DNA from 4 places in the Paenibacillus sp. NPDC101420 genome. Region 1 is predicted to be linked to each of the others. Evidence: riboswitches for the same ligand, from Rfam matches in the RefSeq annotation. Region 1 holds a riboswitch; each other region holds the start of a gene.
What was found. A riboswitch is a leader RNA that binds a small molecule or an ion and turns the genes downstream of it on or off. The one in region 1 is predicted to bind cyclic di-GMP.
Positions count from the first base shown of each region.

Region 1 (5,708 bases):
TGCAGTCGAAGCGCTGCACGAGTCTCCTTTTTCCGCAGGTGCAGAGCGTGTCTCTACCTCACTTAAAATAGACGACCGCCGCGATAAACCCTCCACTAGCCGTGGAAAGCTGGAGTCTGTGGAGCGTAAACTACAGGTGGAATAGCAGTTCGGGAGAGTAGGGAAATAGGGAGAAATAGGCTTGCGTTTCTGGCTGAAAGTTGTATAATATTTTTTGTTTGACAGAAAAATCGGCTTAAGCTGGTGTAGCTCAGGGGTAGAGCAACGCACTCGTAATGCGTAGGCCGGGGGTTCAATTCCCTTCACCAGCATCCCAAAAAACCATATTTGGCGCGGATTCTTGAAGTTTGGGGAGTCGCGCTTTTTTGTTTCTTCTACCATTCTTCTACCGAAAGAGTGTCTTTTCCGCTTGTAATGGAGTCCCCAACGACCGGGGCCAAAAGGCAAAAAAACTGCATGTGGTGCGTGAGAGCAACATACCTGCAGTACTCACGGAGAATTTATTTTTGGATGTGGCAACCGACGCTGCCAAACTCAAAAAAGATGTGGTTATCCAAGCAATCATTGATAGCCATGTGATCGGGATTGCAAAGTACCTAGGGCTGAAAAAGAAGGAAACAGCGAATCAGGGCAACAATGACAATAAAGTGGTAGTACTCGTAAACGGCAAGAAAGAGCAAGTAAGACAGTTAACCTTACAAAGTGAACTGGAAAGTTAATTTGTCGAGCCGGAAGTTTTGGGCGCTGCTGGCCGTTACCGGCGTAACCTCTCATCATAAAATAAAGTAATACGAGCGAGGGGGAGTTTCCTGATGGATGCTTATTGCAGCTGCTTGCGCTACATGAATAGAAGAGTGCGGATTCTGACTAAAGATGGTAGACAGCACGTAGGCGTAATTACAAATGTGGACAGAAATAATGTTTACTTAAGAACGGAACATAACGGATCTGTGCACACTTCAGCTTTTTTTGGTAATCCTTTTGCTACAAATGACATCTTAACCTTGAGTTTGTTCACTCTGCTGGCTATAGCCCTTATTTAAAAAATCATAAAACCGGGAAAAACCGCCCACTGGCTTCGGCTGGTGGGTATTTTTTTGTTTTTTACGAAATGTCGGATCCCGCAACAGGCCTACTATTTTCGTTTCTTTTTTACCCAAGCACCGATACAAATCCCGCATATCTTAGTTTTGTATCCAATTAAAAAGGAGGAATTGACAAATGGGCGAAGTACGTGGAGAACGTTGTTGCGGCGTTGGTGAACGTGAACGTGAACGTGAACCTGAACGTTTTGTTGGTGGAGCCTTTACATCCACAGGGGCAATCTTAGTGCTCTTTATCCTGCTGGTCATCATTACAAAAGCTTGTATATTTTAAATTGTATTCAATTACAAAGGAGGAGTTAAAATGGGCGAATTCGCAGGAGGATATGGTGGCTTTACTTCTACCGCCGCAATTCTGGTTCTGTTTATCTTGTTGGTAATCATCTCTAAGACTTTGTTTATTTAAGTTTCAAACCTCCCAATATAGCTGCACCTTATTAAATCCGCCAGTACTCATGCTGGTGGATTTTTTTCATACATAATCAAAAACGCACCCTGTCAACCTTAAGTGGTAGGCGAGTATCCCAAATGGATTATGTTGAAATTATGCGGAAGTACCGTACCCTTCCAGTAATGGTGGGGTATTTCTTTGCGTTCAGGCAAATTTTTTTATCAGTGATATAGAGTTCATACACATAACGTTACATCCGTCTAACCTTTACTCAAGTAAAATGGCGGAATGACCCAGTCTCTCTTGTGTGATATTTGGGTGTACACCGAAGACGAGATTCGCCCCGAAGACTATACATCAATCACGTGCAGGCAGGTTGCAGTGCTTACCTTTAGGTAAGTACGTGAACTAAAAGTGCATACTTACGCGATGTCATGGTGGGAGGTATACTCAAGTCCTAAATCTGATTCAAACATGGAGGATACACCAATGAAAACACTTATTGTCGTCACGCACCCAAACATCGAAACATCCGTCGTTAATAAACGCTGGATCGAAGAACTCCGTAAATATCCAGACAAATATACGGTGCACGAGCTGTACAAAGCCTATCCCGATGAAAAAATCAACGTGGAAAAGGAACAACAGCTGATTGAAGCGCATGATAAGCTCGTCTTACAATTCCCTGTCTACTGGTTTAGTAGTCCACCTCTGCTTAAAAAGTGGCTGGACGAAGTATTTACTTACGGATGGGCATATGGCTCGAAGAGTGATAAATTAAGAAATCGAAAAATCGCATTAGCTGTAACTGCCGGAGGAAGTGCAAAAGACTTTAGTGAAGAAGGTAAACTCGGCTACGGGCTTGACCGTATTTTATCTCCCTTTGACACGACTTTTTTGTATTGCAACGCTGATTATCGTTCCTTCTATGCCATTTATGGCACGGAATCTGAGACGGTAGGAAGTACGGATTACTTAAATAAATTGGATATCAGTTCGCAAGGCTATGTTGAATTTATCGAAAATATGTAATTAGATTTGAAGCAAAAAGCAGCATTTTCATTAATGGAAATGCTGCTTTTGTCATAAGTTGTCGTTAAATCGTAAAAGGTATGGTTATCTCTTGCGCGGCTGGAACGAAGTTTTTCTCTCCCCAAGTGCACATCATATCCAGCACCGGAATAAGCGATTGGCCCTTCTCGGTCAAGGAATACTCAACTTTAGGGGGAATCTGGGGGAATTCCTCGCGCCTGACGAGACAGTCGGTTTCCAGTTCTTTCAACATAACGCTTAATGTCTTAAAAGGTATTGTACCGATACCCCGTTGCAGTTCATTGAACCGCACGATCTTGTTTTCAGAGAGATAGTAGAGAATAGTCATTTTATATTTACCACTAATAATAGACAAGGTGTAGCCAAAGCTAGTGTCCTTCTGTTGAATGCCAGGCGGTATACAGATTTCATCACTCATGGGCTATTACCCTCCTTCAGAAAATATTCAACGAAAAGGCAAACGCCTGTTGTCGCTCCGTACTGAGGTCCCGACTTTATTATGTTTTACAACCTGCTATCAAGTCATCCTGTGAGAACGAATTCACTATATCATTTTGAAACAATTTGTTCAAAGCACTCGTGGCTAACTATCAATCGGTCGATTTTCTCTGTCGGCGAAGCGGGCCTCTTTGGTTGGAAATCAAAAGTGCCAAGCGGATAGCCTAAGCGACGAATTGAAGTTTTTAATGTAATTTTCATGTGAGCATCATCTTATTTTCAGGTTCAAGGTATATATTGAAGACACCAAACACCCCCCAGTGTTTTGTGGTATAAATCTCTCAGGTCTTGCCAACTCCCATGGTAAGGCCTATTTTTTTGTTCGCTAATTAAATGAGGGAGGGGGGGCAGCTTCTTCGCTACTTCACTTAATCTGATATTGCTCTTCATAGCTCTTAAAAGATGAAATATCCAGACCGAGATATCTGCGCATATGAATGGCAGCTTGGGCAGCGACGATGTCGTTTAACAGCAGCATTCGTTCATGGTATCCACGACATATAAATTTGGCTTCTATCCCCGTGTTAAGTCTGTTCTGCTCATAAACCTTGATTCCCCGTTTTCTCATCTCTGAACGAACATCTCTTAGATCTGTTGTAGCAACTGCTGCGGCTGTTTCAAGAACCTCCAGATAGGGGGTAGGTGTTCGTAAATGTGCAGAATAGAATGGCGGAGTCCCGTTCGAAAGCTGATAAAATCATCGGAAGCAATAAATAAGATTTGACCAGCATGTTGTCCCTGCTTTCAGCTCTATTCATGAATCTCATCACCTCTAATGGGAACGTATATTCGTATTCTACCCCGATATTCCAAAAATAATCAATGGTATTTCTAAACAGCTAGTCCAATGTGATTGAATTCACAACTAAATTAGAAAGAATAAAATATATTAAAATTGTAATAATAAAAAATAATGCTTCAGACTTATATAAAGGGAGAATTAGGATGAAAGAGGAAGGAAGTCTCCACCGTGGAATGGTATTTGGTTTGATTCTAAGTATTTCATTATGGATATCGATATTAGGTTGGATAAAGTTACTTTAAAATTGAAGGAAAACCTTTGTGTGAAGCGCCTTTAGGCGCTTTTTTTGTGCTTGCTTACGCGTATGGATATCAAAAGGAATTGATTGACAATTGTGGGGATGGAGCGCTAAACTATTATTAGTTCAAAAGTATTAAAAGTCATAGACGATTATTTAATAGGATGCTTAAAATGCTAGTTCTAATCCGCAAGTCAATACATATATTATCATGATAATAGCAAACCGCCTGAAAGGGTGGGACGCAAAGTCCAGGAGTCTAAAGTGTCTTAAATGCGCTATGACCGTCCGACTGCCATGAGAAGGGAATTCCACTTCTTTTTTGGCGGTCTTTTTTGTTGTTAGGTCCTTTAGAGTTTCTGGTAATTATTCTGATTAAATATAAATCATAGTTTTAGGAGGTGTGCTTTTTGAAAAGAAGAATGAAACCGCTGCTTGCACTAGTATTAGCGGGGATTTTGACAGTAGGTAGTGGTCTTTCTGGAGGTCATTTGGTAAATGCGGCTGGGGAGGTGCTTCCCTATACTCCTACACCTGTGTTAGGTATTGCAGGGAATTTTAATACTTTTATTTTTGGGGATTTCAAACAATCTAATGATCAGGTTCATGGGCGCCTTGCGGCCAAAGGTAATATTACTTTGCAGAATTACGGCGTATCCAAGGATAATCCAGGTGGAGATGTTCTTATCGCTGGTAATGACATCAGTTTTACTAATGGGACTGTTCATGGAGCATCCGTTTATGGTGGTGTTTTTTCCAGCAACGGTGTAGATCTTAAAGAACCAGCGAGAAAAGGGACTCCTATTGATTTTGATGCTGAAGAGCAATTTCTTATTGGACGTTCTAATGAATTCTCTTCGCTTGCTACAATAGGAACTTTCAAAAAGGAATATGGGAAAATAACGATTGATGCTTCGGAACCATTTAACGTTCTTAATCTTAGTGCTGCCGATTTCGCTGGTGCTAATGGCTTACAGTTTAATATTGCAAATAGCGCCACAGTTATCATTAACGTTAGCGGAAGTTCAGTTAACATTCCAAGCTTTCAAATCTGGGGAGGTAGCCCTAACAAGGTATTATTTAATTTTTATGAAGCTAGCACTGTTGACATTGGAAGTTTAACAATAGAAGGAACTATCCTAGCTCCGCTTGCAAAAGTAACTTATAATTCCGGTGAACTGCATGGGACGCTGATTGCAAAGGGATTTGCTGGTGGAGTGCAGATGCATTGGTATCCATATGGAGGGGAAGAACCACCTCCGACACCAACGCCGACCGTGACGCCAACACCAACGCCGACCGTGACGCCAACACCGACGCCGACCGTGACGCCAACACCAACGCCAACCGTGACACCAACACCGACGCCGACCGTGACACCAACACCAACGCCAACGCCGACCGTGACGCCTACGCCGTGCGTGACACCGACACCGAAGCCAACACCAACGCCGAAGCCAACACACACACCAAAGCCAACACCGACACCGAAGCCGACACACACACCAAAGCCAACACACACACCAAAACCAACACCAACGCCGACCGTGACGCCAACACCAACGCCGACCGTGACGCCAACACCAACGCCGACCGTGACGCCAACACCAACGCCGACCGTGA
Region 1 is NZ_JBNNSE010000004.1:387,272-392,979, forward strand. Features, by position in the region: gene ACQKMP_RS19575 (MTH1187 family thiamine-binding protein) at 1-145, shown strand, start outside; tRNA gene ACQKMP_RS19580 (tRNA-Thr) at 240-311, shown strand; gene ACQKMP_RS19585 (N-acetylmuramoyl-L-alanine amidase) at 366-719, shown strand; gene ACQKMP_RS19590 (hypothetical protein) at 813-1,043, shown strand; gene ACQKMP_RS19595 (hypothetical protein) at 1,222-1,377, shown strand; gene ACQKMP_RS19600 (sporulation protein YjcZ) at 1,408-1,509, shown strand; gene ACQKMP_RS19605 (NAD(P)H-dependent oxidoreductase) at 1,984-2,526, shown strand; gene ACQKMP_RS19610 (winged helix-turn-helix transcriptional regulator) at 2,591-2,965, opposite strand; gene ACQKMP_RS19615 (hypothetical protein) at 3,410-3,613, opposite strand; cyclic di-GMP riboswitch class I at 4,295-4,385, shown strand; partial or broken gene ACQKMP_RS19620 (choice-of-anchor A family protein) at 4,496-5,708, shown strand, end outside.

Region 2 (6,053 bases), on a different contig from region 1:
AACGTGTATTCCAAGGAGCAAATCGAGGGTACCGGCCTCGTTTATCATTCTGTCGGCCGCCCGCAGATGGGTGGATTGAGCGGTTATTCTGCTAGTGTGGCTGGAGCGGTTTAATCTAAGTTATATTGATTGAACTTGTGATTTTTCTATTTAGGGATGAGCCGTGACTCCAGAGAATGTTTGGACTTCCGGCCGCTGTTGTCTGCAGATTTCCTGATTTTAACCGCTGATAGCGGTAGAAATCCGCAGACAAAGGCGGACGCTATCGCTCTTACAGTTCCAAAATTCCCCTCCGCCACTTCGTTCCCTTATTTTAAGGTTCTAAGCAATTTATAAAGTTAGGTACTCTGATTATATACCGCAGTAGCAGTAGCAGTAGCAGTAGCAGTAGCATTTGTAGTTGTCATTGTCATTGTCTCTGTCTCTGTCTCTGTGGTGGCTACTAGTCTTGCTCTTGTAGTTGCAGTTGTTCTTGCAGTTGCTGCTGCCTCCCCCAGAGCAGAAGCAAATCTTTAGAAAAACGTGCTTGCTTCCGGCTGGTACAGCCCGGTACGCACGGATCAAGTATTAAGAAGAAGTTGGTTAGGTTAAGAACGGAAAGGGAATTTGGAACTGTAGAAACGGAGTGTTCGCCTTTATCCTCGGATTTCTACCGCGAGAAGCGGTTCAATCAGGAAATCTGAGGATAACAGCGATCGGAAGTCCAAAATCCCTTGGAGTGGTTTCTACCTAACAAAGATATAGCTTTTAATACAATCCATTCTAGCTACCACCAAACGGAAGCCAGACGTTTTGATAACAATTCAAATATGCTCGATTTCCATAATTCAAGGAGGGTTCATTCTATGAAAATGGTACTTCTATCAGGCGGTTCAGGTAAACGGTTATGGCCGTTGTCCAACGACTCACGTTCAAAGCAATTTCTAAAGGTACTTGAAAGCCCTCAAGGTGAACCAGAATCCATGGTACAACGTGTCTGGAGACAGCTGGAGGAAGCAGGGATGGCAGAATCATCTTATCTGGCCACCGGCCGCGGCCAAGTAGAAATGATACAAAGCCAACTGGGAAGTCATGTGCCGATTATCGTTGAACCGGAGCGTCGGGATACTTTTCCGGCTATCGCCTTAACAGCTACCTATCTTTATTCAGTGGCAGGTGTTTCTCCAGCGGAGACGGTAGCAATATTGCCTGTTGACCCTTATGTAGAAGCATCCTTTTTCGATACCATAGCTATGCTTGAGGGGACCATGCTGGAAAGTGGAGCAAATCTGGCCCTAATGGGTGTTGTTCCTGAACATGCCTCAGAGAAATACGGATATATTATTCCTACCACCGAAGAGGCGGGGGGAAATGGTTTTATGAAGGTGAGTCACTTTCAAGAGAAACCAGACCGTATACAAGCAGAACAGCTCATCGAGCAAAATGCATTGTGGAATTGTGGAGTGTTTGCCTTCCGCTTAGGGTACTTGTTAGATATTTTGCAGCGTAAAGGGTTGCCTTTAGGATATGAAGAATTGCAGAAGCAGTATAAGCTATTGTCTTCCATCAGCTTTGATTATGAAGTGGTAGAGAAAGAAGAACATATTGTAGTACAGCCGTATGATGGATTCTGGAAGGATCTTGGAACGTGGAATACGCTGACAGAGGAAATGAGCAGCAAGCATGTAGGAAAAGGTTTTGTAACGGCGGATTCTGAGGGGACTTGCTTGATTAATGAGCTGGATATTCCGATTACGGTAATTGGTGCGAAGGATCTGATCATTGCGGCTAGCCCGGATGGGATTCTAGTTACCCATAAAGCTGAGAGCCCACGGATTAAAGAAGTGCTGAAGACCTTTGAACAAAGACCGATGTACGAGGAACGCCGCTGGGGCCATTACAAAGTTATTGATTATGTGAAATATGATGAAGGCAATGAAGTGCTGACCAAACGGATTTTTATATCCGAGGGGAATAATATCAGCTATCAATTACATCGCAAGCGTAGTGAAATTTGGACAATCGTCAGCGGCGAAGCAAGTATTGTGCTGAATGAGAAAAAACATAATGTGAAGGCTGGGGACGTGGTACGTATACCGGAAGGAACGAAGCACGCGATCCTTGCTTTGACGGATGTCGAGTTTATAGAGGTACAGACGGGTTCTGAATTAGTAGAAGAAGATAACATTCGTATTACTTTAGACTGGAATGATATAGAACTACAACAATTCATTTCATAGGTCTAACCTATCTATTTAACCAATCCAAAATTTCTTGAAACAGGTAAATTGACTCAATTATCAAAAAAAGTCATAAAAACACTAAATATATCATTAATTGTCGTCGATACTTACGGTAAGAGAGATTATTTCTCTTAAATTGAAAAGGCAAACCTATCGAAAGGTAGGGACGCAAAGCTATAGGGCCTTCGAAAGAGTGGCAGCCTGGCTACCGAAAGGGAGATTATTTTGAAAGCTTACCGTACGTATCGATTATTTGGCGCATTTCTGACACTCGTCTTGTTTCTGACTGCACTTCCGCTTACTGTTGGAATTTCGCCGTCTGTTGTCATAGCTGCTTCAAATTCTGGAACGCCAGTTACCCCAGGAGCCTCACCTGAAGCCGTAAAGCTGCTTAACTATTTTTACTCGATCTCAGGAAAAGGTATTATTGCTGGTCAACATGACTATTTAGAAAGTCCAGATGAAATTAACAATATGCTGAAGGGAACCAGCGGACAATATGCCGCTCTTCACGGTTATGAACTGGGCGCGATCAGCGGTCAGTCAGAAGGAACGATGGCCTGGCAGCGTCAAAATGTGGTGAACAGCGCGATCAACTGGAATAAAGCGGGCGGGATCGTAGCTATGACTTTTCATGCTAACCTGCCGGGCACCTCTTATGACTGGGATAATGTGAAAAAAACACTTAGTCAGAATGAGTTCGATAGTTACGTTACACCGGGTACCAAGCAATATAACAATCTGATCGCTGAACTTGATAAGGTGGCAGTCTCCCTAAAAAGCTTGCGCGATGCCAATGTTCCGGTGCTTTGGAGACCCTATCATGAAATGAACGGGAACTGGTTCTGGTGGGGGAAGAAAAATAACTTTTCTAAACTTTGGAATATTATGTATGACCGTTTTGTTAACGTTCATAAATTAAATAATTTGTTATGGGTATGGAGTCCGAATGCTCCCAATGTTTGGTCAGATCCTTATGCGCTAACTTATCCAGGTGCTGATAAAGTAGATATTCTGGCAGCAGATATATACGAAAATGATTACCAGCAAAAATACTATGACAGCTTGTTGAGTCTAGCCGCAGGCAAACCGATTGCGATCGGGGAGAATGGTGAAATGCCTAATCTGGAGAAGCTTCAGCAATCACAAAGTAAATGGACGTATATGATGAGCTGGGGAAAAATGCTTTACGAGAATAACAGTGCAGATACAATTAAAACATTTATGAATAGCAACTATACCCTAACTAGAGATAAATTAAATACTAGTCTGGTACCGACACCTAGCGCTGCACCAGCGCCGGCACCTCCCGAAGAAGAGGGTGAGGCAGCAATTCCTCTTGTGAAGGGGCTTGCAGGAGAATATTACAACAACATACAGCTATCGGGAACAGCAGCTCTTACTAGAACTGATGCAATTATCGATTTCAATTGGCGGCAAGGATCGCCGGATGCCGCCCTCGGGATTGATCGTTTCTCCATACGTTGGAGCGGTAAAATTAAGCCATTATATGATGAGCAATATACATTTTACACTACCTCAGATGATGGCATCCGTGTGTGGGTGAATGGGCAATCCGTGATTGATAGTTGGACTAAGCAAAGTGGTACTGAGCGTAAGGGTAATATAACGCTGAAGGCTGGCCAGCTATACGATATCAAGGTGGAGTATTACGAAAATGAAGGCGATGCGAGAGTCCGCTTGATGTGGGAAAGTGCTAGTCAAGCTAAAGAGACAGTTCCAGCAAGTGCACTTTATCTTCCGGATGTCTCCTGATTGATGAAAATTAAAGGTCGATCCTTAGTGGCTCTGCGTTATTGCAGAGCTACTAAGCTATAGTCCTCATTAGGTCAGAAGACGATTGTCCGATAACAGGTATGTTTATTTAGCACCTGTGGAGGCAGTACAGCTACCGAAAGGAGGATTTATTTGCGTAAATATTATAAGCAAAACAGATTGTTGTTTACTATATTACCGGTGTTTATTATTTTTTCCTTGCTGCCTTGGGGAGAGGTTAAGGGTCTTCCGAAGGCTATGAGTGTTTCTTCCGCTCTTCCTCCGGTTATACCAAGCAATCCATCAGCTTCTGAAGAAGCCAAGCAACTGCTGAGTAATTTGGTGAATCTACGTGGCAAAGGAATCCTGTCTGGCCAGCATGATTATCTAGAAAGTCCAGATGAACTGGTTCATAAGCTGAAGAATACATCGGGACAAAATGCCGTTCTACATGGTTATGAATTGGGGGCAATTAATAATCAACCCGAAGGGACGATCGCAGAACAGCGACAAGCTGTTATAGACAGTGCAATGGAGTGGCATCAAGAGGGTGGCATTGTAGCCATGACATTCCATCAGAGTTTGCCGGGAACTTCTCCAGAATGGTCCAATGTAAACAGAAGTCTCAGTCAAGAGAAGTTTAATACTTATGTTACGCCTGGGACGGCTCAGTATAAGAGTCTAATCTCTGATCTAGACGAGATCGCTGGCTATTTGGGACAGCTGCGTGATGCCGGAGTTCCAGTCTTATGGCGACCTTACCATGAAATGAACGGCGGTTGGTTTTGGTGGGGGAAAAAGGACAATTTTTCAGCGCTTTGGAATATTGTCTATGATCGTTTTGTAAATACACATCAACTGAATAATCTACTGTGGGTGTGGAATCCGAATGCGCCGAATGAATGGGCAGATCCTTATGCTGCATATTATCCCGGTGCGGATAAACTCGATGTTCTGGCTGCGGATATCTACAATAACGATTATAAGCAGTCCTACTATGAGGATCTGCTCGCACTTGCTGATGGTAAACCTATCGGAATCGGGGAGAGCGGACAGCTGCCGAACCCGGAAGTATTAACCGAGAAACAAAATAAATGGGTCTATATGATGACCTGGGGAAAATTACTGACAGAAAATAATACGCTACAGTCAATTAAAAGCTTTATGAATGACTCGTTTATAGTATCGAGAGAGGATTACGTTCTCACAACAGGAGGCCCTTCGATAGCACCGGTAATCCCGGTAACTCCAATGGGTTTGACTGGAGAATACTATAACAATACTGATTTAGAGGGAGAAGCGGTACTTATCCGCGATGATCGTAAGATTGATTTTAATTGGCATGGCGGGTCACCTGCACAGGAGATAGATGAAGATCATTTTTCTGTTCGCTGGAAAGGGAAGCTCAAACCCAAATTCAGTGAAAAATATACGATTTCGGCATCCTCTGATGATGGAGTCCGTGTCTGGATTGACGGAAAGCTGATCATCGATAATTGGAAAAATCAAAGTGCAACCCTTCATAAAGGAAGTATCCCGCTCACAGCCGGAACACTTTATGATATCCAAATTGAATATTATGAGAATGAAGGAGATGCTAATCTTCGCTTGCTGTGGGAGAGTTCCAGCCAGAAGCAGCAGGTGATTCCACAAGGGGCATTGTTCCTTCCTTAATCTAATGAAATGATAGTGTTAGACATTCCGGAAGAAAGAGAGGACCTATGGATGGGAATAACGAGGAGAATATCTAATAGAAAAAATAGGATAACTGCAAACAAACCATTACTGTTATTACTGAAATTCACCGCATTAACCGTCTTGTTTCTGTTGTCTGTCTCTGTTTTCGGAACGAATAAGACGAACGATTATAAGGCAGGTGCCAATATACCAAGATTAGCTACAGGAAGTGATGTTGCAGCAGAAATACCGGATGGTACTGTGATCTGGAATCTGGGACAACATGATGGCTCAGCAGCTGAGTTCGCTGCGAGTGGCACTTCTGGCAGTAAGAAGGTATTTAATGTTCCTTCTTCAGCGCTCAAATCATCGGCTCTT
Region 2 is NZ_JBNNSE010000006.1:149,328-155,380, forward strand. Features, by position in the region: gene ACQKMP_RS23550 (UDP-glucose dehydrogenase family protein) at 1-114, shown strand, start outside; gene ACQKMP_RS23555 (sugar phosphate nucleotidyltransferase) at 846-2,219, shown strand; cyclic di-GMP riboswitch class I at 2,356-2,435, shown strand; gene ACQKMP_RS23560 (glycosyl hydrolase) at 2,448-3,998, shown strand; gene ACQKMP_RS23565 (glycosyl hydrolase) at 4,152-5,672, shown strand; gene ACQKMP_RS23570 (discoidin domain-containing protein) at 5,724-6,053, shown strand, end outside.
Region 2: another riboswitch for cyclic di-GMP. It lies ahead of ACQKMP_RS23560 (glycosyl hydrolase); the one in region 1 lies ahead of ACQKMP_RS19620 (choice-of-anchor A family protein).

Region 3 (6,053 bases), 130 kb from region 1:
ACGGCTGATATACAGGCCTCAGGATCATCAGCATTGACATGGATAATTGGAATTTCATATCCTTTGGCGATGTCACTCGCATAATGCGTTGAACGGGAGTCTTCGCTTTCTGTCGTAAAGCCGATCCGGTTATTAACAATGATATGGATCGTCCCGCCATTCTGATAACCTTGAAGTTTGCCAATATTAAGTGTTTCTGCAACAATCCCTTCACCTGGAAAAGCAGCATCGCCATGCATCAGTACCGCCATAGCTTTACTGGTATCAATCTTCGGCAATCCGGCTGTGCTCCGATCTTCTTGAGCAGCACGAGTGAAGCCTTCCACGACAGGATTGACGAATTCCAAGTGACTTGGGTTATTCGCTAGTGTTATTCTTGTGCGTACGGTTTCTCCTTCACGGACAGCGCGATCTGCACCCAGATGGTATTTCACATCACCCGTCCAGCCATAGTTAATGCCTGTAGAGCCTTCGGAAGGGAAAAGCTCCTTGTTCGGAGAATGATGAAACTCTGAAAATATAATGTCATAAGGTTTGCCCAAAATATGTGCAAGAACGTTGAGGCGACCACGATGCGCCATGCCCATCAGAATATGCTCTGCGCCGTCATGCGCAGCAGCGCGTACGATTTCATCCAGCATCGGTACGAGTGCGTCATTGCCTTCCAAGCTGAAACGCTTCTGACCCACAAAGGTTTTGTGAAGGAAGGTTTCAAATTGCTCTACTTGGATCAGGCGGTTTAGCAGCTCTTTACGTTCTGCATTATTTAAAGGCGCTGGTGAGCTTGTGGATTCTGCCTGTCTGTTCAACCATTTCAGTTCTTGTTCTTCATGCACATGCCCGAATTCATAGGCGATTGTCTTGGTGTAAGCCTGACGCATACGCTGAACTGCATCCCATCCGGTATGCACATCATTCGGCGCATTCTCCCAAATGAGCGTGGCAGGTAGTGCGAGCAGATCCTCACGAGTCAGCTCATAGGTTTCGAGTTCAAGATATTTAGCCATGGGATTGTGATCGCGCTCAAGCGGATCAATATCAGCGGCCATATGGCCATATATACGAATATTAGCGATTAGCTTGGAAGCTCTTACTGCCTTTCTAAGCCATTCGGTGTCTCCCGAAATGCGAGGCTGTGGAGCCGGTTCGCTATCCGGTGTTAGGGGTGGGGGACCCGAATTTGTAAAAAGCTCGCGATAATTATTCTCTACGGTGGAAGGATCTTTCACAAACTGTTCATATCTTTCTTGAATGTAGCCTAAATTGGGTCCGTAATACTTACTCCAAATGGATTCGTTATAGGGCTCTTTGGCTGCCATGAATACATCCTCCTTAACGGATGAACTCCATACGTGACATTTTGTGTCAACGCTTACTGGAGCTGTGATGATTGCGGTTTCATTTCTCATCTTATTGTGCTACTTTCCACACGTGTAATCAATTCATTCTTTCGTCCAATACGTTCGCAAAATGGTATGGGTTAGCTTGTTCTAATGAAAAGAACGCTGTTTCTTCTCATTACCCATTCCTAAGGCCCACTAAAATGATTCTAATATCCTTATTTTTAACTAATAGGGAAGGAAGTATCATTATATTGGCTTAATTAATTTTATGAATGGGACGAGTATCGTGTTAATAGGACAAGATATCGCACAAAAGCGCTTCTATTTTTTGTTTTTTAATGGAAAAACTAATCAGAAATCGACACACTTTTCCACTTTAGTATAGTATAATGTTATTGCAGTTAGCGATTTTCATATATTTCAAAGTAGATCCTTTCGTGTAAAGGGTCCAGTAAAAGGTAAACCTGCCGAAAGACAGGGGCACAAAGTCGCGGGTCTAAGGTAGAAATACTATGACAGCCGGATTGCCTGGGGACGTAAAATCTTAGGAGGAGATTTTTTGGACAAGTCCAACCAGGGAAGCAACAGAGAACAGCAGGTCATTGATCTAGACGTTGAGTGGGTACATTTATTATTAGCAGCTAAGAAGGCTGGCATAAAGGCAGATGAAATTCGTCGATTCTTTCATGAGAAGACTGTGCAAGCCGTGCAGTAATACATTTAGTGCGTTATATTTTGAAAAAGGGCCCAGCAATAACTCGCTGGGCCCTTTTTCGGTATATAAGAAAGTATACAAGATAAATAGTCCTTATATTTTACTAGAATATAAAACGCCTTCGCGGTCCATGTTAGGAGGGCGAGGGCGCTTATGTTTAATAGTATGAGTAGAAGAGGATCTTATCAGGTCAGGTGGAATATTAATCCTTCTGATCAAGGCGCCATTTCTGGTAGTCCAGAAACTCCTTGAATTCGCGTTTGCTTATGCCTGAGGCCATAGCTTCCTGCACCAATCGGAACCATTCCGAATCTAAAGGTGACTCCTCAGCATCATTAGGTTCTCCATAGAGCAAAGCGTGGATGGATACCTGAAGCGCATCGGCGATCTTTTCGATAAACTGGATTGAAGGATTGGATTGGATGTTTCTCTCCACATTGCTAAGATACGACTTAGCAACATCCGCTCTGTCCGCAAGCTCAGATAGGGACAATCCCTTTTCTAGGCGGAGATGCTGGATACGTTGGCCCATATTTTGTGACACTATGCTGACGCCCCTCCGTAATTTTTGTTATTAGTATAGCAAATATCATTAAATTCGACAAAGTTTATTGTAAAGAGAAGAGCAGCATCTACTTATCCGCTTTCCGGAATCAGGATCTGCTGCTCTTCGAGTATTATATTAAATTATTCTATTAATCTTAGTAATCTTTTTTAGCACCTTGTTTAGCTACGAAATCCCATGTCAGGGTTATGCTATCGCCTTGGAAAATATTTTGATCTTGGTTATTTTCCACAAATTCGAATTGGACGGAGAAGCTGTCATTGGTGCCGGCTTTAATACCAGATGCTTCGGTGAAGAGTTGATCCCAACCAGTATTTTTTACGAGATCCGGATGTTGAGATTTTAAATCAGCAAGCGTAGTTTGATAGACTACATCTTCTGGAGAAACTACGGTTCCTTTATCGTTATTTCTAAGGAATTTGACCTTAATGAATTGGGCTAAATCCAGGTAGTTGTCACCTTTAGCATCCGTAATTTGAGTGGAAGTGTTCAGAATAATAGATCCGATATCGAGCGAACCATCGTTTTTCAATTTGAAGGATTTGGTTACAGTATCACCTGGTTTTAGGTTTGGAATATTTACGATAACTGAAGGGTCGGAGTTCAAATCGAGTGTACCTGCAGCAAATGTAGCAGTGCTTTGTGCAGTGTCACTAAAGTAAGCGAAGGTTCCTCCACCAATCAATGATAAACCCAGTGCTGCTGATGCTACGCCAAGACCCAATGTTTTTTTGATACCCATAATTAAAATTCCTCCTCGGTTTTGTGGTTTTTTTTATAAAAGTTATATATTGTAACTTCCGGTTCGTAAGCGGAAGCGGACAATCAACGAATTACTGTATTTCAGTTGGGGGTGGAGAGGCGGGCAGTATAGCAGCATTTTTCTTTTCGAGTGCAGCTACAGCCTTCCATGACGAATACAGAGCATAGAGCAGGAGCATCAAGCCTGGTACGATCATGAGCATGACACTTCCAGCTTTGGAAACTGCGAAATTCATAGCGTAACCTACGTAAGGTACGGTGACCCCGGTATACTCAGCTACAACATTCGTGGAACTGGTAGGGTTCATATCAGGCGCATCATTGTTATCGCCTTTCGTGCGATACATGGCTTCACCAGTAGCGTTGTTCATTGTTGCTTCTACAACACGGTGAGTAATGAGCAGGTTTTCTTCATTTCTAAAGGTGATCACATCGCCTTTTTTGAAGCGATTCATATCTCCTCCGGGTTTTAAAGCGACAATCGATCCGGTTTGAATCCCTGGTTCCATCGAACCTGAGAGTACCGATTTGATCTGGTATCCGAAGAAGGCAGGTTCACCGCCGGAGGCCTTTGATAAAACTACGGCTACCACCAGCAGAATGAATATCACAAGCATGATGCTCGATAATGTATTGTTGATCATTTTTTTAATCCGCATATTATTCGCCACCTTTAACTTGTTGAGGGTCCGAAGGGGCTGGTGTTGCTACCGGTGGGGAAGTGGTTGTATCTTCCGCTTTTGGCGCCTCCTGAGGAACCGCTTGCTGTGGTACATCTTTTGGAATCGTTAGCTCTTCACCAATTTCCGGAACGACCGGGTTAGTGGCTGGGGCTTCAGGCTGTTCTTTATTTATGTTCTCTGGAGCAGCTTCACCTGTCGGTGGAGTCACTTCCGATTTTGCTTTCTCCTCAGCTTCAGCTTTCGCTTTGTCCTCGGCTTCTTGCTTTTCTTTTTTCTCAAGTGCCAAACGTTCTTCTTCTTTCTTCGTTTGTTCCAGCGCCTCTAGTCGGGCTTTCTCAAGTGCTTCCAATTGTTGTTCACGGGTTTGACTGATCAATTGGAGCTGACTCTGAAGATTGCTGATTCCTGAAGTAGCCGATTCTTTAAGACCATTCATTTCAGTATTGAAATTTTCATAAGTGGAGGTAAGTTCGCTAGAGATATTGCCGGCCGGCTGACTAAAAGGAATCAGGAAAGGTAACGGCTGCTGAAACGCCTCGTTGCGTAACTCGGGTTGTCCATATACATCACTGGTCACTACCGAAGCAAATGGAAGCCCGATGTCGTGTATGGAGTTTAGATATTGGATGACTCCCTTTAAGGAAGCATTCAGGGATTCAGAGATTACACCGCTTTGATTCAGGCTGCTTTGCAGCTCTCTGAAGAATTGTTCATCCTTGATTTCTAGACAGTTTGAATCTAGAGAGGTCATATATCCTCCAATCTGGAATAGGACGGCTGCTGCTGCGTTCAGCTCACCATTGATTTCGTTCCAAATTTGGCTGTTGGTGGCCAGTTGCTCATTCACGCCATCGATTTGAGATTGAAGCGCGGAGATTTGTGTGGAAATCTCTTGCGCTGCGACATCAAGCTCATCCAGCGTCATGCCTTCTATTCCCGAAACGTCTGAGAGACTGCCTGAAGGGGTATAGCTTTGCAGCGATCCTTTTAAAGCAGTAGCTCTTTCGATATGATCTTTGAGTTCTGTTAGAAGCCCCTTGATCGAGTTTGGAAATACTTCGCAAAAGCTAATTGTGCTAGTGGTTTGCGTAGTAGCTCCAAAACCACCATAGGTACTACCCACTTGCTGTGAGGTAGTCAGAAACAAGACGGAGACAGCCATTCCTGATTGCAGAACACGTAATCCGATTTGATTCTTTCGTTTAGGTCTTCTTTTTGCTGATCTGGGTCTCAGAGGAATACCTCCCCTCAATGTCTTGAGTTTCTTTGGTTCGTTATTATTGTTCTTTATTGAGAACAACTTCTGTAATGAATAATACATGGAATAAATTGAAAAGAAAACTGTCAATAAGTCTCGTTTGTGCTCTATAAAGAACAAAAATGTTAATTTATCTCTATTTATCTCGGTTTATCGCTTGATATCTATTTTTATTCGCAATAGAGAACGATGCATAGGAGGGGGAAGTATTAAAAATAGCCTAATCATGCGAGAGGCACGATTAGGCTATTAAGAATTCTTGCGAGTTTAATTGTGGGCTTAGTTAGGGAAGACGAGTACCACGTGAACTAACATATAGGTCATACCATTCTTTACGAGTAAGCTCCAGCTTGTCCGCATCGGCGCAGGCAGCGATGCGCTGCGGATTCACAGTCCCAATCACAGGCTGAATAGCTGCCGGATGTGTCATTAGCCAGGATAGCACTATGGCTTCGGGTGTTGTTCCTTTTTCGTCTGCAAGTTGTTTAACCATGGCAGCTGTCTGGACGATATTCTCTGGTTGATCCTCTAATGAACGTCCGCTAAATAAGCCTTGTGCGAGTGGGCCCCAAGCTTGAAGCTGAATGTTCTCCATTCGACAATGTTCAAGGGTTCCTTCGGGAAAGGTAATATCCTTCCAAGGTTCACGGTTTACACTGATTCCAGCATCGACCCAGCTGAGCTTGGCTAGGCTCATGTGTAGCTGGTTTACGATAAAAGGTTCATC
Region 3 is NZ_JBNNSE010000004.1:260,914-266,966, forward strand. Features, by position in the region: gene ACQKMP_RS19045 (2-oxoglutarate dehydrogenase E1 component) at 1-1,319, opposite strand, end outside; cyclic di-GMP riboswitch class I at 1,791-1,875, shown strand; gene ACQKMP_RS19050 (anti-repressor SinI family protein) at 1,903-2,058, shown strand; gene ACQKMP_RS19055 (helix-turn-helix domain-containing protein) at 2,261-2,590, opposite strand; gene ACQKMP_RS19060 (TasA family protein) at 2,760-3,365, opposite strand; gene sipW (signal peptidase I SipW) at 3,457-4,044, opposite strand; gene ACQKMP_RS19070 (hypothetical protein) at 4,046-5,320, opposite strand; gene ACQKMP_RS19075 (aldo/keto reductase) at 5,610-6,053, opposite strand, start outside.
Region 3: another riboswitch for cyclic di-GMP. It lies ahead of ACQKMP_RS19050 (anti-repressor SinI family protein); the one in region 1 lies ahead of ACQKMP_RS19620 (choice-of-anchor A family protein).

Region 4 (6,053 bases), on a different contig from region 1:
CGCTCTATTAGCAAATATTTTTCCATAACGACTAAGAGAATAAATATAGCCATCGGCTACTTTCTTATTACAGAGATCCTCATAAAAATGATTAAGTGCCTCTAATCGGTCCTCCCTGTAATTCACTTCGTTCAGCTTGCTAAGCTCTGTGGATGATAACATTATTCGCACTCCCCCTATCAATCATTAAAAAGAATAGCAATTCTCAAAAATGTAAATTTAACCTAACTTATAATACCTTTTCAATATAATAGTTACAACATGATATTTCATACACTATTAAATTAATTCAGATTATTAATCACATAAATAGCATGTACTAAAATCCTAATAATTGGTAGGTCAATTTTATATTTATTTATTTTTTACATATCTCACTTCCTGTTGGCTACTGTCATGAATGGAGCAAAAAGCGCTGTTCTACTGAACAGCGCTTTTTACTCCATATGAAAACGACCTTATTATTCTAGTTCGGCGGGCTTTACAATGGTTGTACCTTTGTTATTCTTGGAATACTTAGCTTCGATTTTCGTGTTGTATGTATCCTTTTCTCCATCACTTATCAGCACATAACTCAGATCGACTGTCAGTTTTTCCGTCTGCCAGGTCTTAGTATTGACGAATAATTTCCACGTTACGCTTTTGGGTTGAACTGTCTCACCATCCCAGAGGTTCTCCTGGTCATAGAGCTTGATTATTCCCTTAGCTGCTGTCGGATCGGTTACCGTGAATTGCAGGACTGTCTGAGCACCAGCAGTGCTGACTTTCATAGATTTTTTATATTTTTTTACCGAATCAAGCATGGAAACAGGATCGTATTGACCTTTGGAGTAAAAAGAATCCCACTCCATCTTCTCCAGTCCAATCCAATACTGCGCATCAGGATCGATTGGCTCACCGTCATCGTCGTAACCTTCATCTTCAGATTCATCGATCAGTTCACTTCCGTCTACAAGATAGTAAAACTCCTTGTCATTGGCATATAGACTGTACGTTGTTTCTAAAAGACTACTATCAACGGTGCCGGCTGCAGCAAAATTCGGCAGTCGATTAATATCCAGCTTCAGTGTGTTAGTGTTGCTGATACGTACCCCACCGCTCTGAATATCCTGTTTTTTGATCACATCTAAGTGAAAATTCTTTATTGCTTTAGAGGCTGCCGTTACTTTGCTAATCATTTGATCCGCGGTTACTGCTGTTGTGGTAGCGGCAGACACGACTTCAGGATTAGACATCCATCCGATCGTTCCGGACAGCAATAAAGCACCTACTGCCAAACTAGTGCCTATTGTTTTGAAAAAACTGTTCATGTACTTCCCCTTTCGGCCCCTTGCGATAATGTAACGCCGTATAGGTCGAAATAATAAAAGAGCTCAAAATTGACTACATATTCTTAGAGCTATCCTTTATGCTTCATAAGACATCCCTATGGCGGCCTGGCGATCATTTCCTTCTGTAGAAAGGCTTTAGACCCATGGCTTTGTGTCATCATCTTTCGATGATTTTACCTTTAACGCGGACAATCAATTAGTTTTAATTAGCTTACGGACGCATGTCCCACCGCTAATTTTATCATGGTTATAATTACCTGTAAACGACTTATCTTCCATTTCTATTTACCGTCGATTTACTCGTATCCTTATGTCAACGTAAAAAAAAGCATAAAACAGGACTCCAGTCCGCTTTATGCTTTGCATCTAAAATTATTTTACAGGATCAAAAAGATTAGGATAAACAATATTTAACCAGCGCATCACGCACACCATGCTCATTGTTCGAACCCGTAACAGCATTCGCTGCCGCTTTTACCTCTACAGGAGAATTATCCATCGCCACGCCCATCCCCGCATAGGTAAGCATAGAAATATCATTAAAATAATTACCGATTGAGAGGACTTCTTCTTGCGGAATTCCCAGCTTCACAGCGAGATTTCTTAATGCGTTTCCCTTAGAAGATTCGGGATGCATCAAATCAACGAAAAATTCACCACTCCGCAAAATATTGTACTCAGGAGCCCAAGTACGCCATTCACGTTCAGCTTCGTCAAGGATTTCTGGCTGTGTAAATACAGTAAACTTAACAACCGGTTCACGGAAATCTTCCCATGCGGGCAGCGTCGCTGGCACAATACGGAAGTGCTCATACATATAATTAGCTTCTTTAGTCAGATTCTCTACATTATCAACATACATATCAAAAGCAGTATTCACATCATAATGAATATTGTGCTTACGGCAATAGTCAATATAGGGGTCAAGACCACGTGCATCCATACCATATTGGTGCAGCACTTCTCGATCTTCCACTCGTACCGTCGCTGCTCCATTGTGACCAAGCACGTAACCAGTCAGCCCCATTTCCTCCATGAAAGGAATCGAGTTCTGTGGACTGCGTCCCGTACACAATACGATTTGACCGCCAAGACGTGTAACCTCAGCAATAGCTTCCTTATTCTCAGAGCTTAAGTGGTGATCATCATTTAATAGCGTACCGTCCACATCTAGTGCAATCAGTTTGTATCTCATACTCCACCATCCTTGTCTTTCTTTTTCTATATTATCCTTGAGATGATTCTGCGCCTAAGAGTGCCAGTTCCTCTAACGTCAGTTCCCGACAAGCTCCAAGCGGCAGACTTTCATCCAGCTTCAATTCTCCCATAGATACACGTTTCAGAAAAGTGACTTTTTTGCCTACCGCCTGAAACATACGCTTCACCTGATGAAATTTCCCCTCAGTGATGATAAGTGAAATATGGGAAATCACTTTGCTGCCGCGCTCTCTTCCAAGAATGGTTAAGTGTGCAGGTAAAGTAACGTAGCCATCTTCCAGCTCCACCCCTGCTGCAAAAGCCGCGACATCATCCGCGTCTACATCGCCCTCGATGGTTGCCTCGTACGTTTTCGGGACATGCTTACGTGGCGACAGCAATTCATGGGCAAGCTTCCCATCATTAGTGATCAGCAGCAGTCCCACAGTATCCTTATCTAGCCTTCCTACAGGAAACGGTTCAAACTGTGCATACTCGTGCTTTAAAAGATCCAAAACCGTCCGATCCCGCTTGTCCTCCGTAGCTGACAGGACACCCGGGGGTTTGTTCATCATAAGATATATGAATTCACGGTAGGTAACAACTTCTCCCCCTACCTCTATTTTATCGGCATAAGGATCCACATGGAACCCACTATCTTTTACCACGGTCCCGTTCACCAATATTAAGCCTTGTTTAGCTTGTTTACGGATATCACTGCGCGACCCCACTCCAATATGGGACAACACTTTATCTAATCGTTGTTTTTTGGCGGGCTTACCTGATTGGCTCATTGCTACATCCACCTCCAGCCTGCGGGATATTCGTTCTTGAGTATGCCATCCTGCCACTTACCCCAGCCTGCGCTGTAGCCATCAATGCAGACCAGAACGTATCCCTTTTGGGCACTTCCTATTCTAATAGAGAGACGTTCTTGAGAAATCGACAACGTCTCTCCTTTAAGATAGGAAATAGCTTCATGATTCGTACTGGAGAGTGAGACACTTCGGCAGCTTTCTTCCGGATGCAAAGCTGTAGCCATTGGATGCCCTGGAATAAATCTTCCGTTACGGATTTGTCCTACATACCATCCCGGGCGGATCGTCTTTAATCCATTTAGTCTTTCCTTAGGAAGTGGAGAAATGTACAGATGGTCACCGAACAGAACCGGATATCCTTGCGGTTCCCAACCAAGCTGATCTCGCACAAAATTTTCATACGCAGTCAAAGCTTGCTCGTCACCTGAAACTTGCCGACCACGGTCAGCGCCACCAGTAGGTTTGTGAGAGGGTTTCCCTTCTTTCCCCCGTCTTCCTTCTGATTTATTGGATGATTTAACGTGTGCTGCACTTTTTGGAGTAGTAGTTCTTGCTCTTGCAGATTCGTTTAACTTGACCTCTAAGTGATCACGTTCCTCCATTGAGCGCTTAGTTCCCCCATGTTGCAATACAGCCATGAAATGTCCTTCGCCTTTCACCTTATGCGGCCACAGTCTTGCTGTTCCTGAGAGTTCTCCGAAGCCAGGAGCGAATGAGCCTGTACCTCCTACCGTCACCACTGAGAATTGTGGATGTTCAGAAATAAACTCGGCTATAATTTCCTCATTTTCTTCTGTAGCAAAGGTACAGGTGGAATAGACAAGTGTACCTCCCGGTGCCAATGCTGTTGCAGCAGAACGTAAAATATCCCGCTGCATGGAAGCATATTTGGCAGGTGTACCTGAATCCCACTGCTTCACCATGTCTTCATCTTTACGGAACATCCCTTCACCAGAGCAGGGAGCATCAATCAAGATCTTGTCAAAAAAAAGCGGGAATGCAGCCGCGATATGATCTGGACTTTCGTTCAGTACAATACCATTACGAACCCCATACAGCTCCAGATTTTTAGCTAGAGCTTTAGTCCGTTCTGGATGAAGATCATTACTAACCAGCAATCCTTTACCTAACAGCTTGGCTGAAATCTGCGTAGATTTCCCCCCAGGGGCGGCACATAAATCAAGTACACGATCACCTGGTTCAATATTAAGCAATTCCACAGGTGCCATCGCACTCGGCTCTTGAATGTAATATAAACCTGCGTGGTAGTGAGGATGTTTACCAGGTCTAGCCCCATTCTCTGTATAAAATCCTGTCGGACACCAAGGAATGGGTTCCAGTCCCAAAGTAGAAAGAGCCTTTAAGCTCTCCACGGAAATCTTCAAGGTGTTAACACGGACGCCTCCGTATGGGGTTTCCTTATAAGAATCCGCAAATTGATTATAATCTGTTCCCAGCATGTCCATCATACGCTCGCTGAAAGAACTGGGCAATTGTGCCGCCATGATGCCGTCCTCCTGATAGTATTGCAAAAATTTAGGTGTTTAAAGATTCAAGGAACACCCCTACGGGTGTCCCTTATACAATACTCATATATAGAGGATCTTTACTTACGATGAAAGGATGTCGGTCTCTGAGGACCACGTCGTTGAGGGTTATTCGGTGTGATAGCTACAGCTGCATTCTCCACTTGGTCCGCTAGACTCGGATCAATAATCTCTATGGTTAGATCGTAATAAGAAAATGGCCGCTCATCATATGATGCTAAGCGCCGAACATAATCTTTCACTTCCTCCACGAGTTTCGCCAAATTAATGCCGAGTGTCGCTGCTGGATATTCTTCCAGTTTGGCAGAAGCACCACTCAGCATAATAGCTGCACCGCGCACATTCTGATTGCGAAAATGGTATAACCCTACCGCTACTTGAAGAAGTGCTTTGTACAAAGGATTTCGGTCCTGGGCAAGCCACAGTTCTTCGAGCACCTCGTGACATTCAAAATAATCCCTGTCACGATTAAAGTACACTAGGTATTCCAAGTACAATGGTTCATAAGCCATCCGGCAAACTATCCTTTTTAGCTGCGGAAAGGAGTCCCCGCACATGATCTAGAAGTTCCTTCATCGCTTCCATATCCTGAACCTGCCATATTTCGTTAAAGCGAGCCTGCGTATCTATAGCCTCATTCACCAAGTGATAGAAATACAATTGATGAATGGCCTTGAGAATCTGAGTGGTCATATTCGAGTTTTCCTCGAATGTCTTCTGTGCTTCCAGAATCTCTTCCCGAATACTGGACATTTCACTGTCGAGGATCGATGCTGCTTCAGCTGCCGTCTTTAGTCGAACACGCATTTCATCGGGTAGACTCTCCCGATATTTATAGTTCAGGGAATGCTCTATGGTAGCCCAGAAATTCATAGCTAGCGTACGAATTTGGATCTCCGCGAGCACAATTTTCTGGCCAAGCGCTGTTTGCACAGGATATTTAATAATCATATGGAAGCTGCGGTAGCCGCTCTCTTTATAATTAGTGATGTAATCCTTCTCATAGAGTACTTCAAGATCCTTACGGGCCCGGATATATTCCGCCACTCTGCGGATATCCTCTACGAATTGGCACATGATCCGAATTCCTGCAATGTCTTCAATCCCCGTCTCCAGATCTTCCATCTTCACATTCAGCCGTTTAGCCTTTTCCAGAATGC
Region 4 is NZ_JBNNSE010000001.1:918,442-924,494, forward strand. Features, by position in the region: gene ACQKMP_RS04255 (serine hydrolase domain-containing protein) at 1-162, opposite strand, end outside; gene ACQKMP_RS04260 (DUF6612 family protein) at 462-1,310, opposite strand; cyclic di-GMP riboswitch class I at 1,428-1,519, opposite strand; gene ACQKMP_RS04265 (Cof-type HAD-IIB family hydrolase) at 1,726-2,526, opposite strand; gene ACQKMP_RS04270 (pseudouridine synthase) at 2,558-3,322, opposite strand; gene ACQKMP_RS04275 (RsmB/NOP family class I SAM-dependent RNA methyltransferase) at 3,325-4,851, opposite strand; gene ACQKMP_RS04280 (DUF309 domain-containing protein) at 4,953-5,405, opposite strand; gene ACQKMP_RS04285 (GTP pyrophosphokinase) at 5,395-6,053, opposite strand, start outside.
Region 4: another riboswitch for cyclic di-GMP. It lies ahead of ACQKMP_RS04260 (DUF6612 family protein); the one in region 1 lies ahead of ACQKMP_RS19620 (choice-of-anchor A family protein).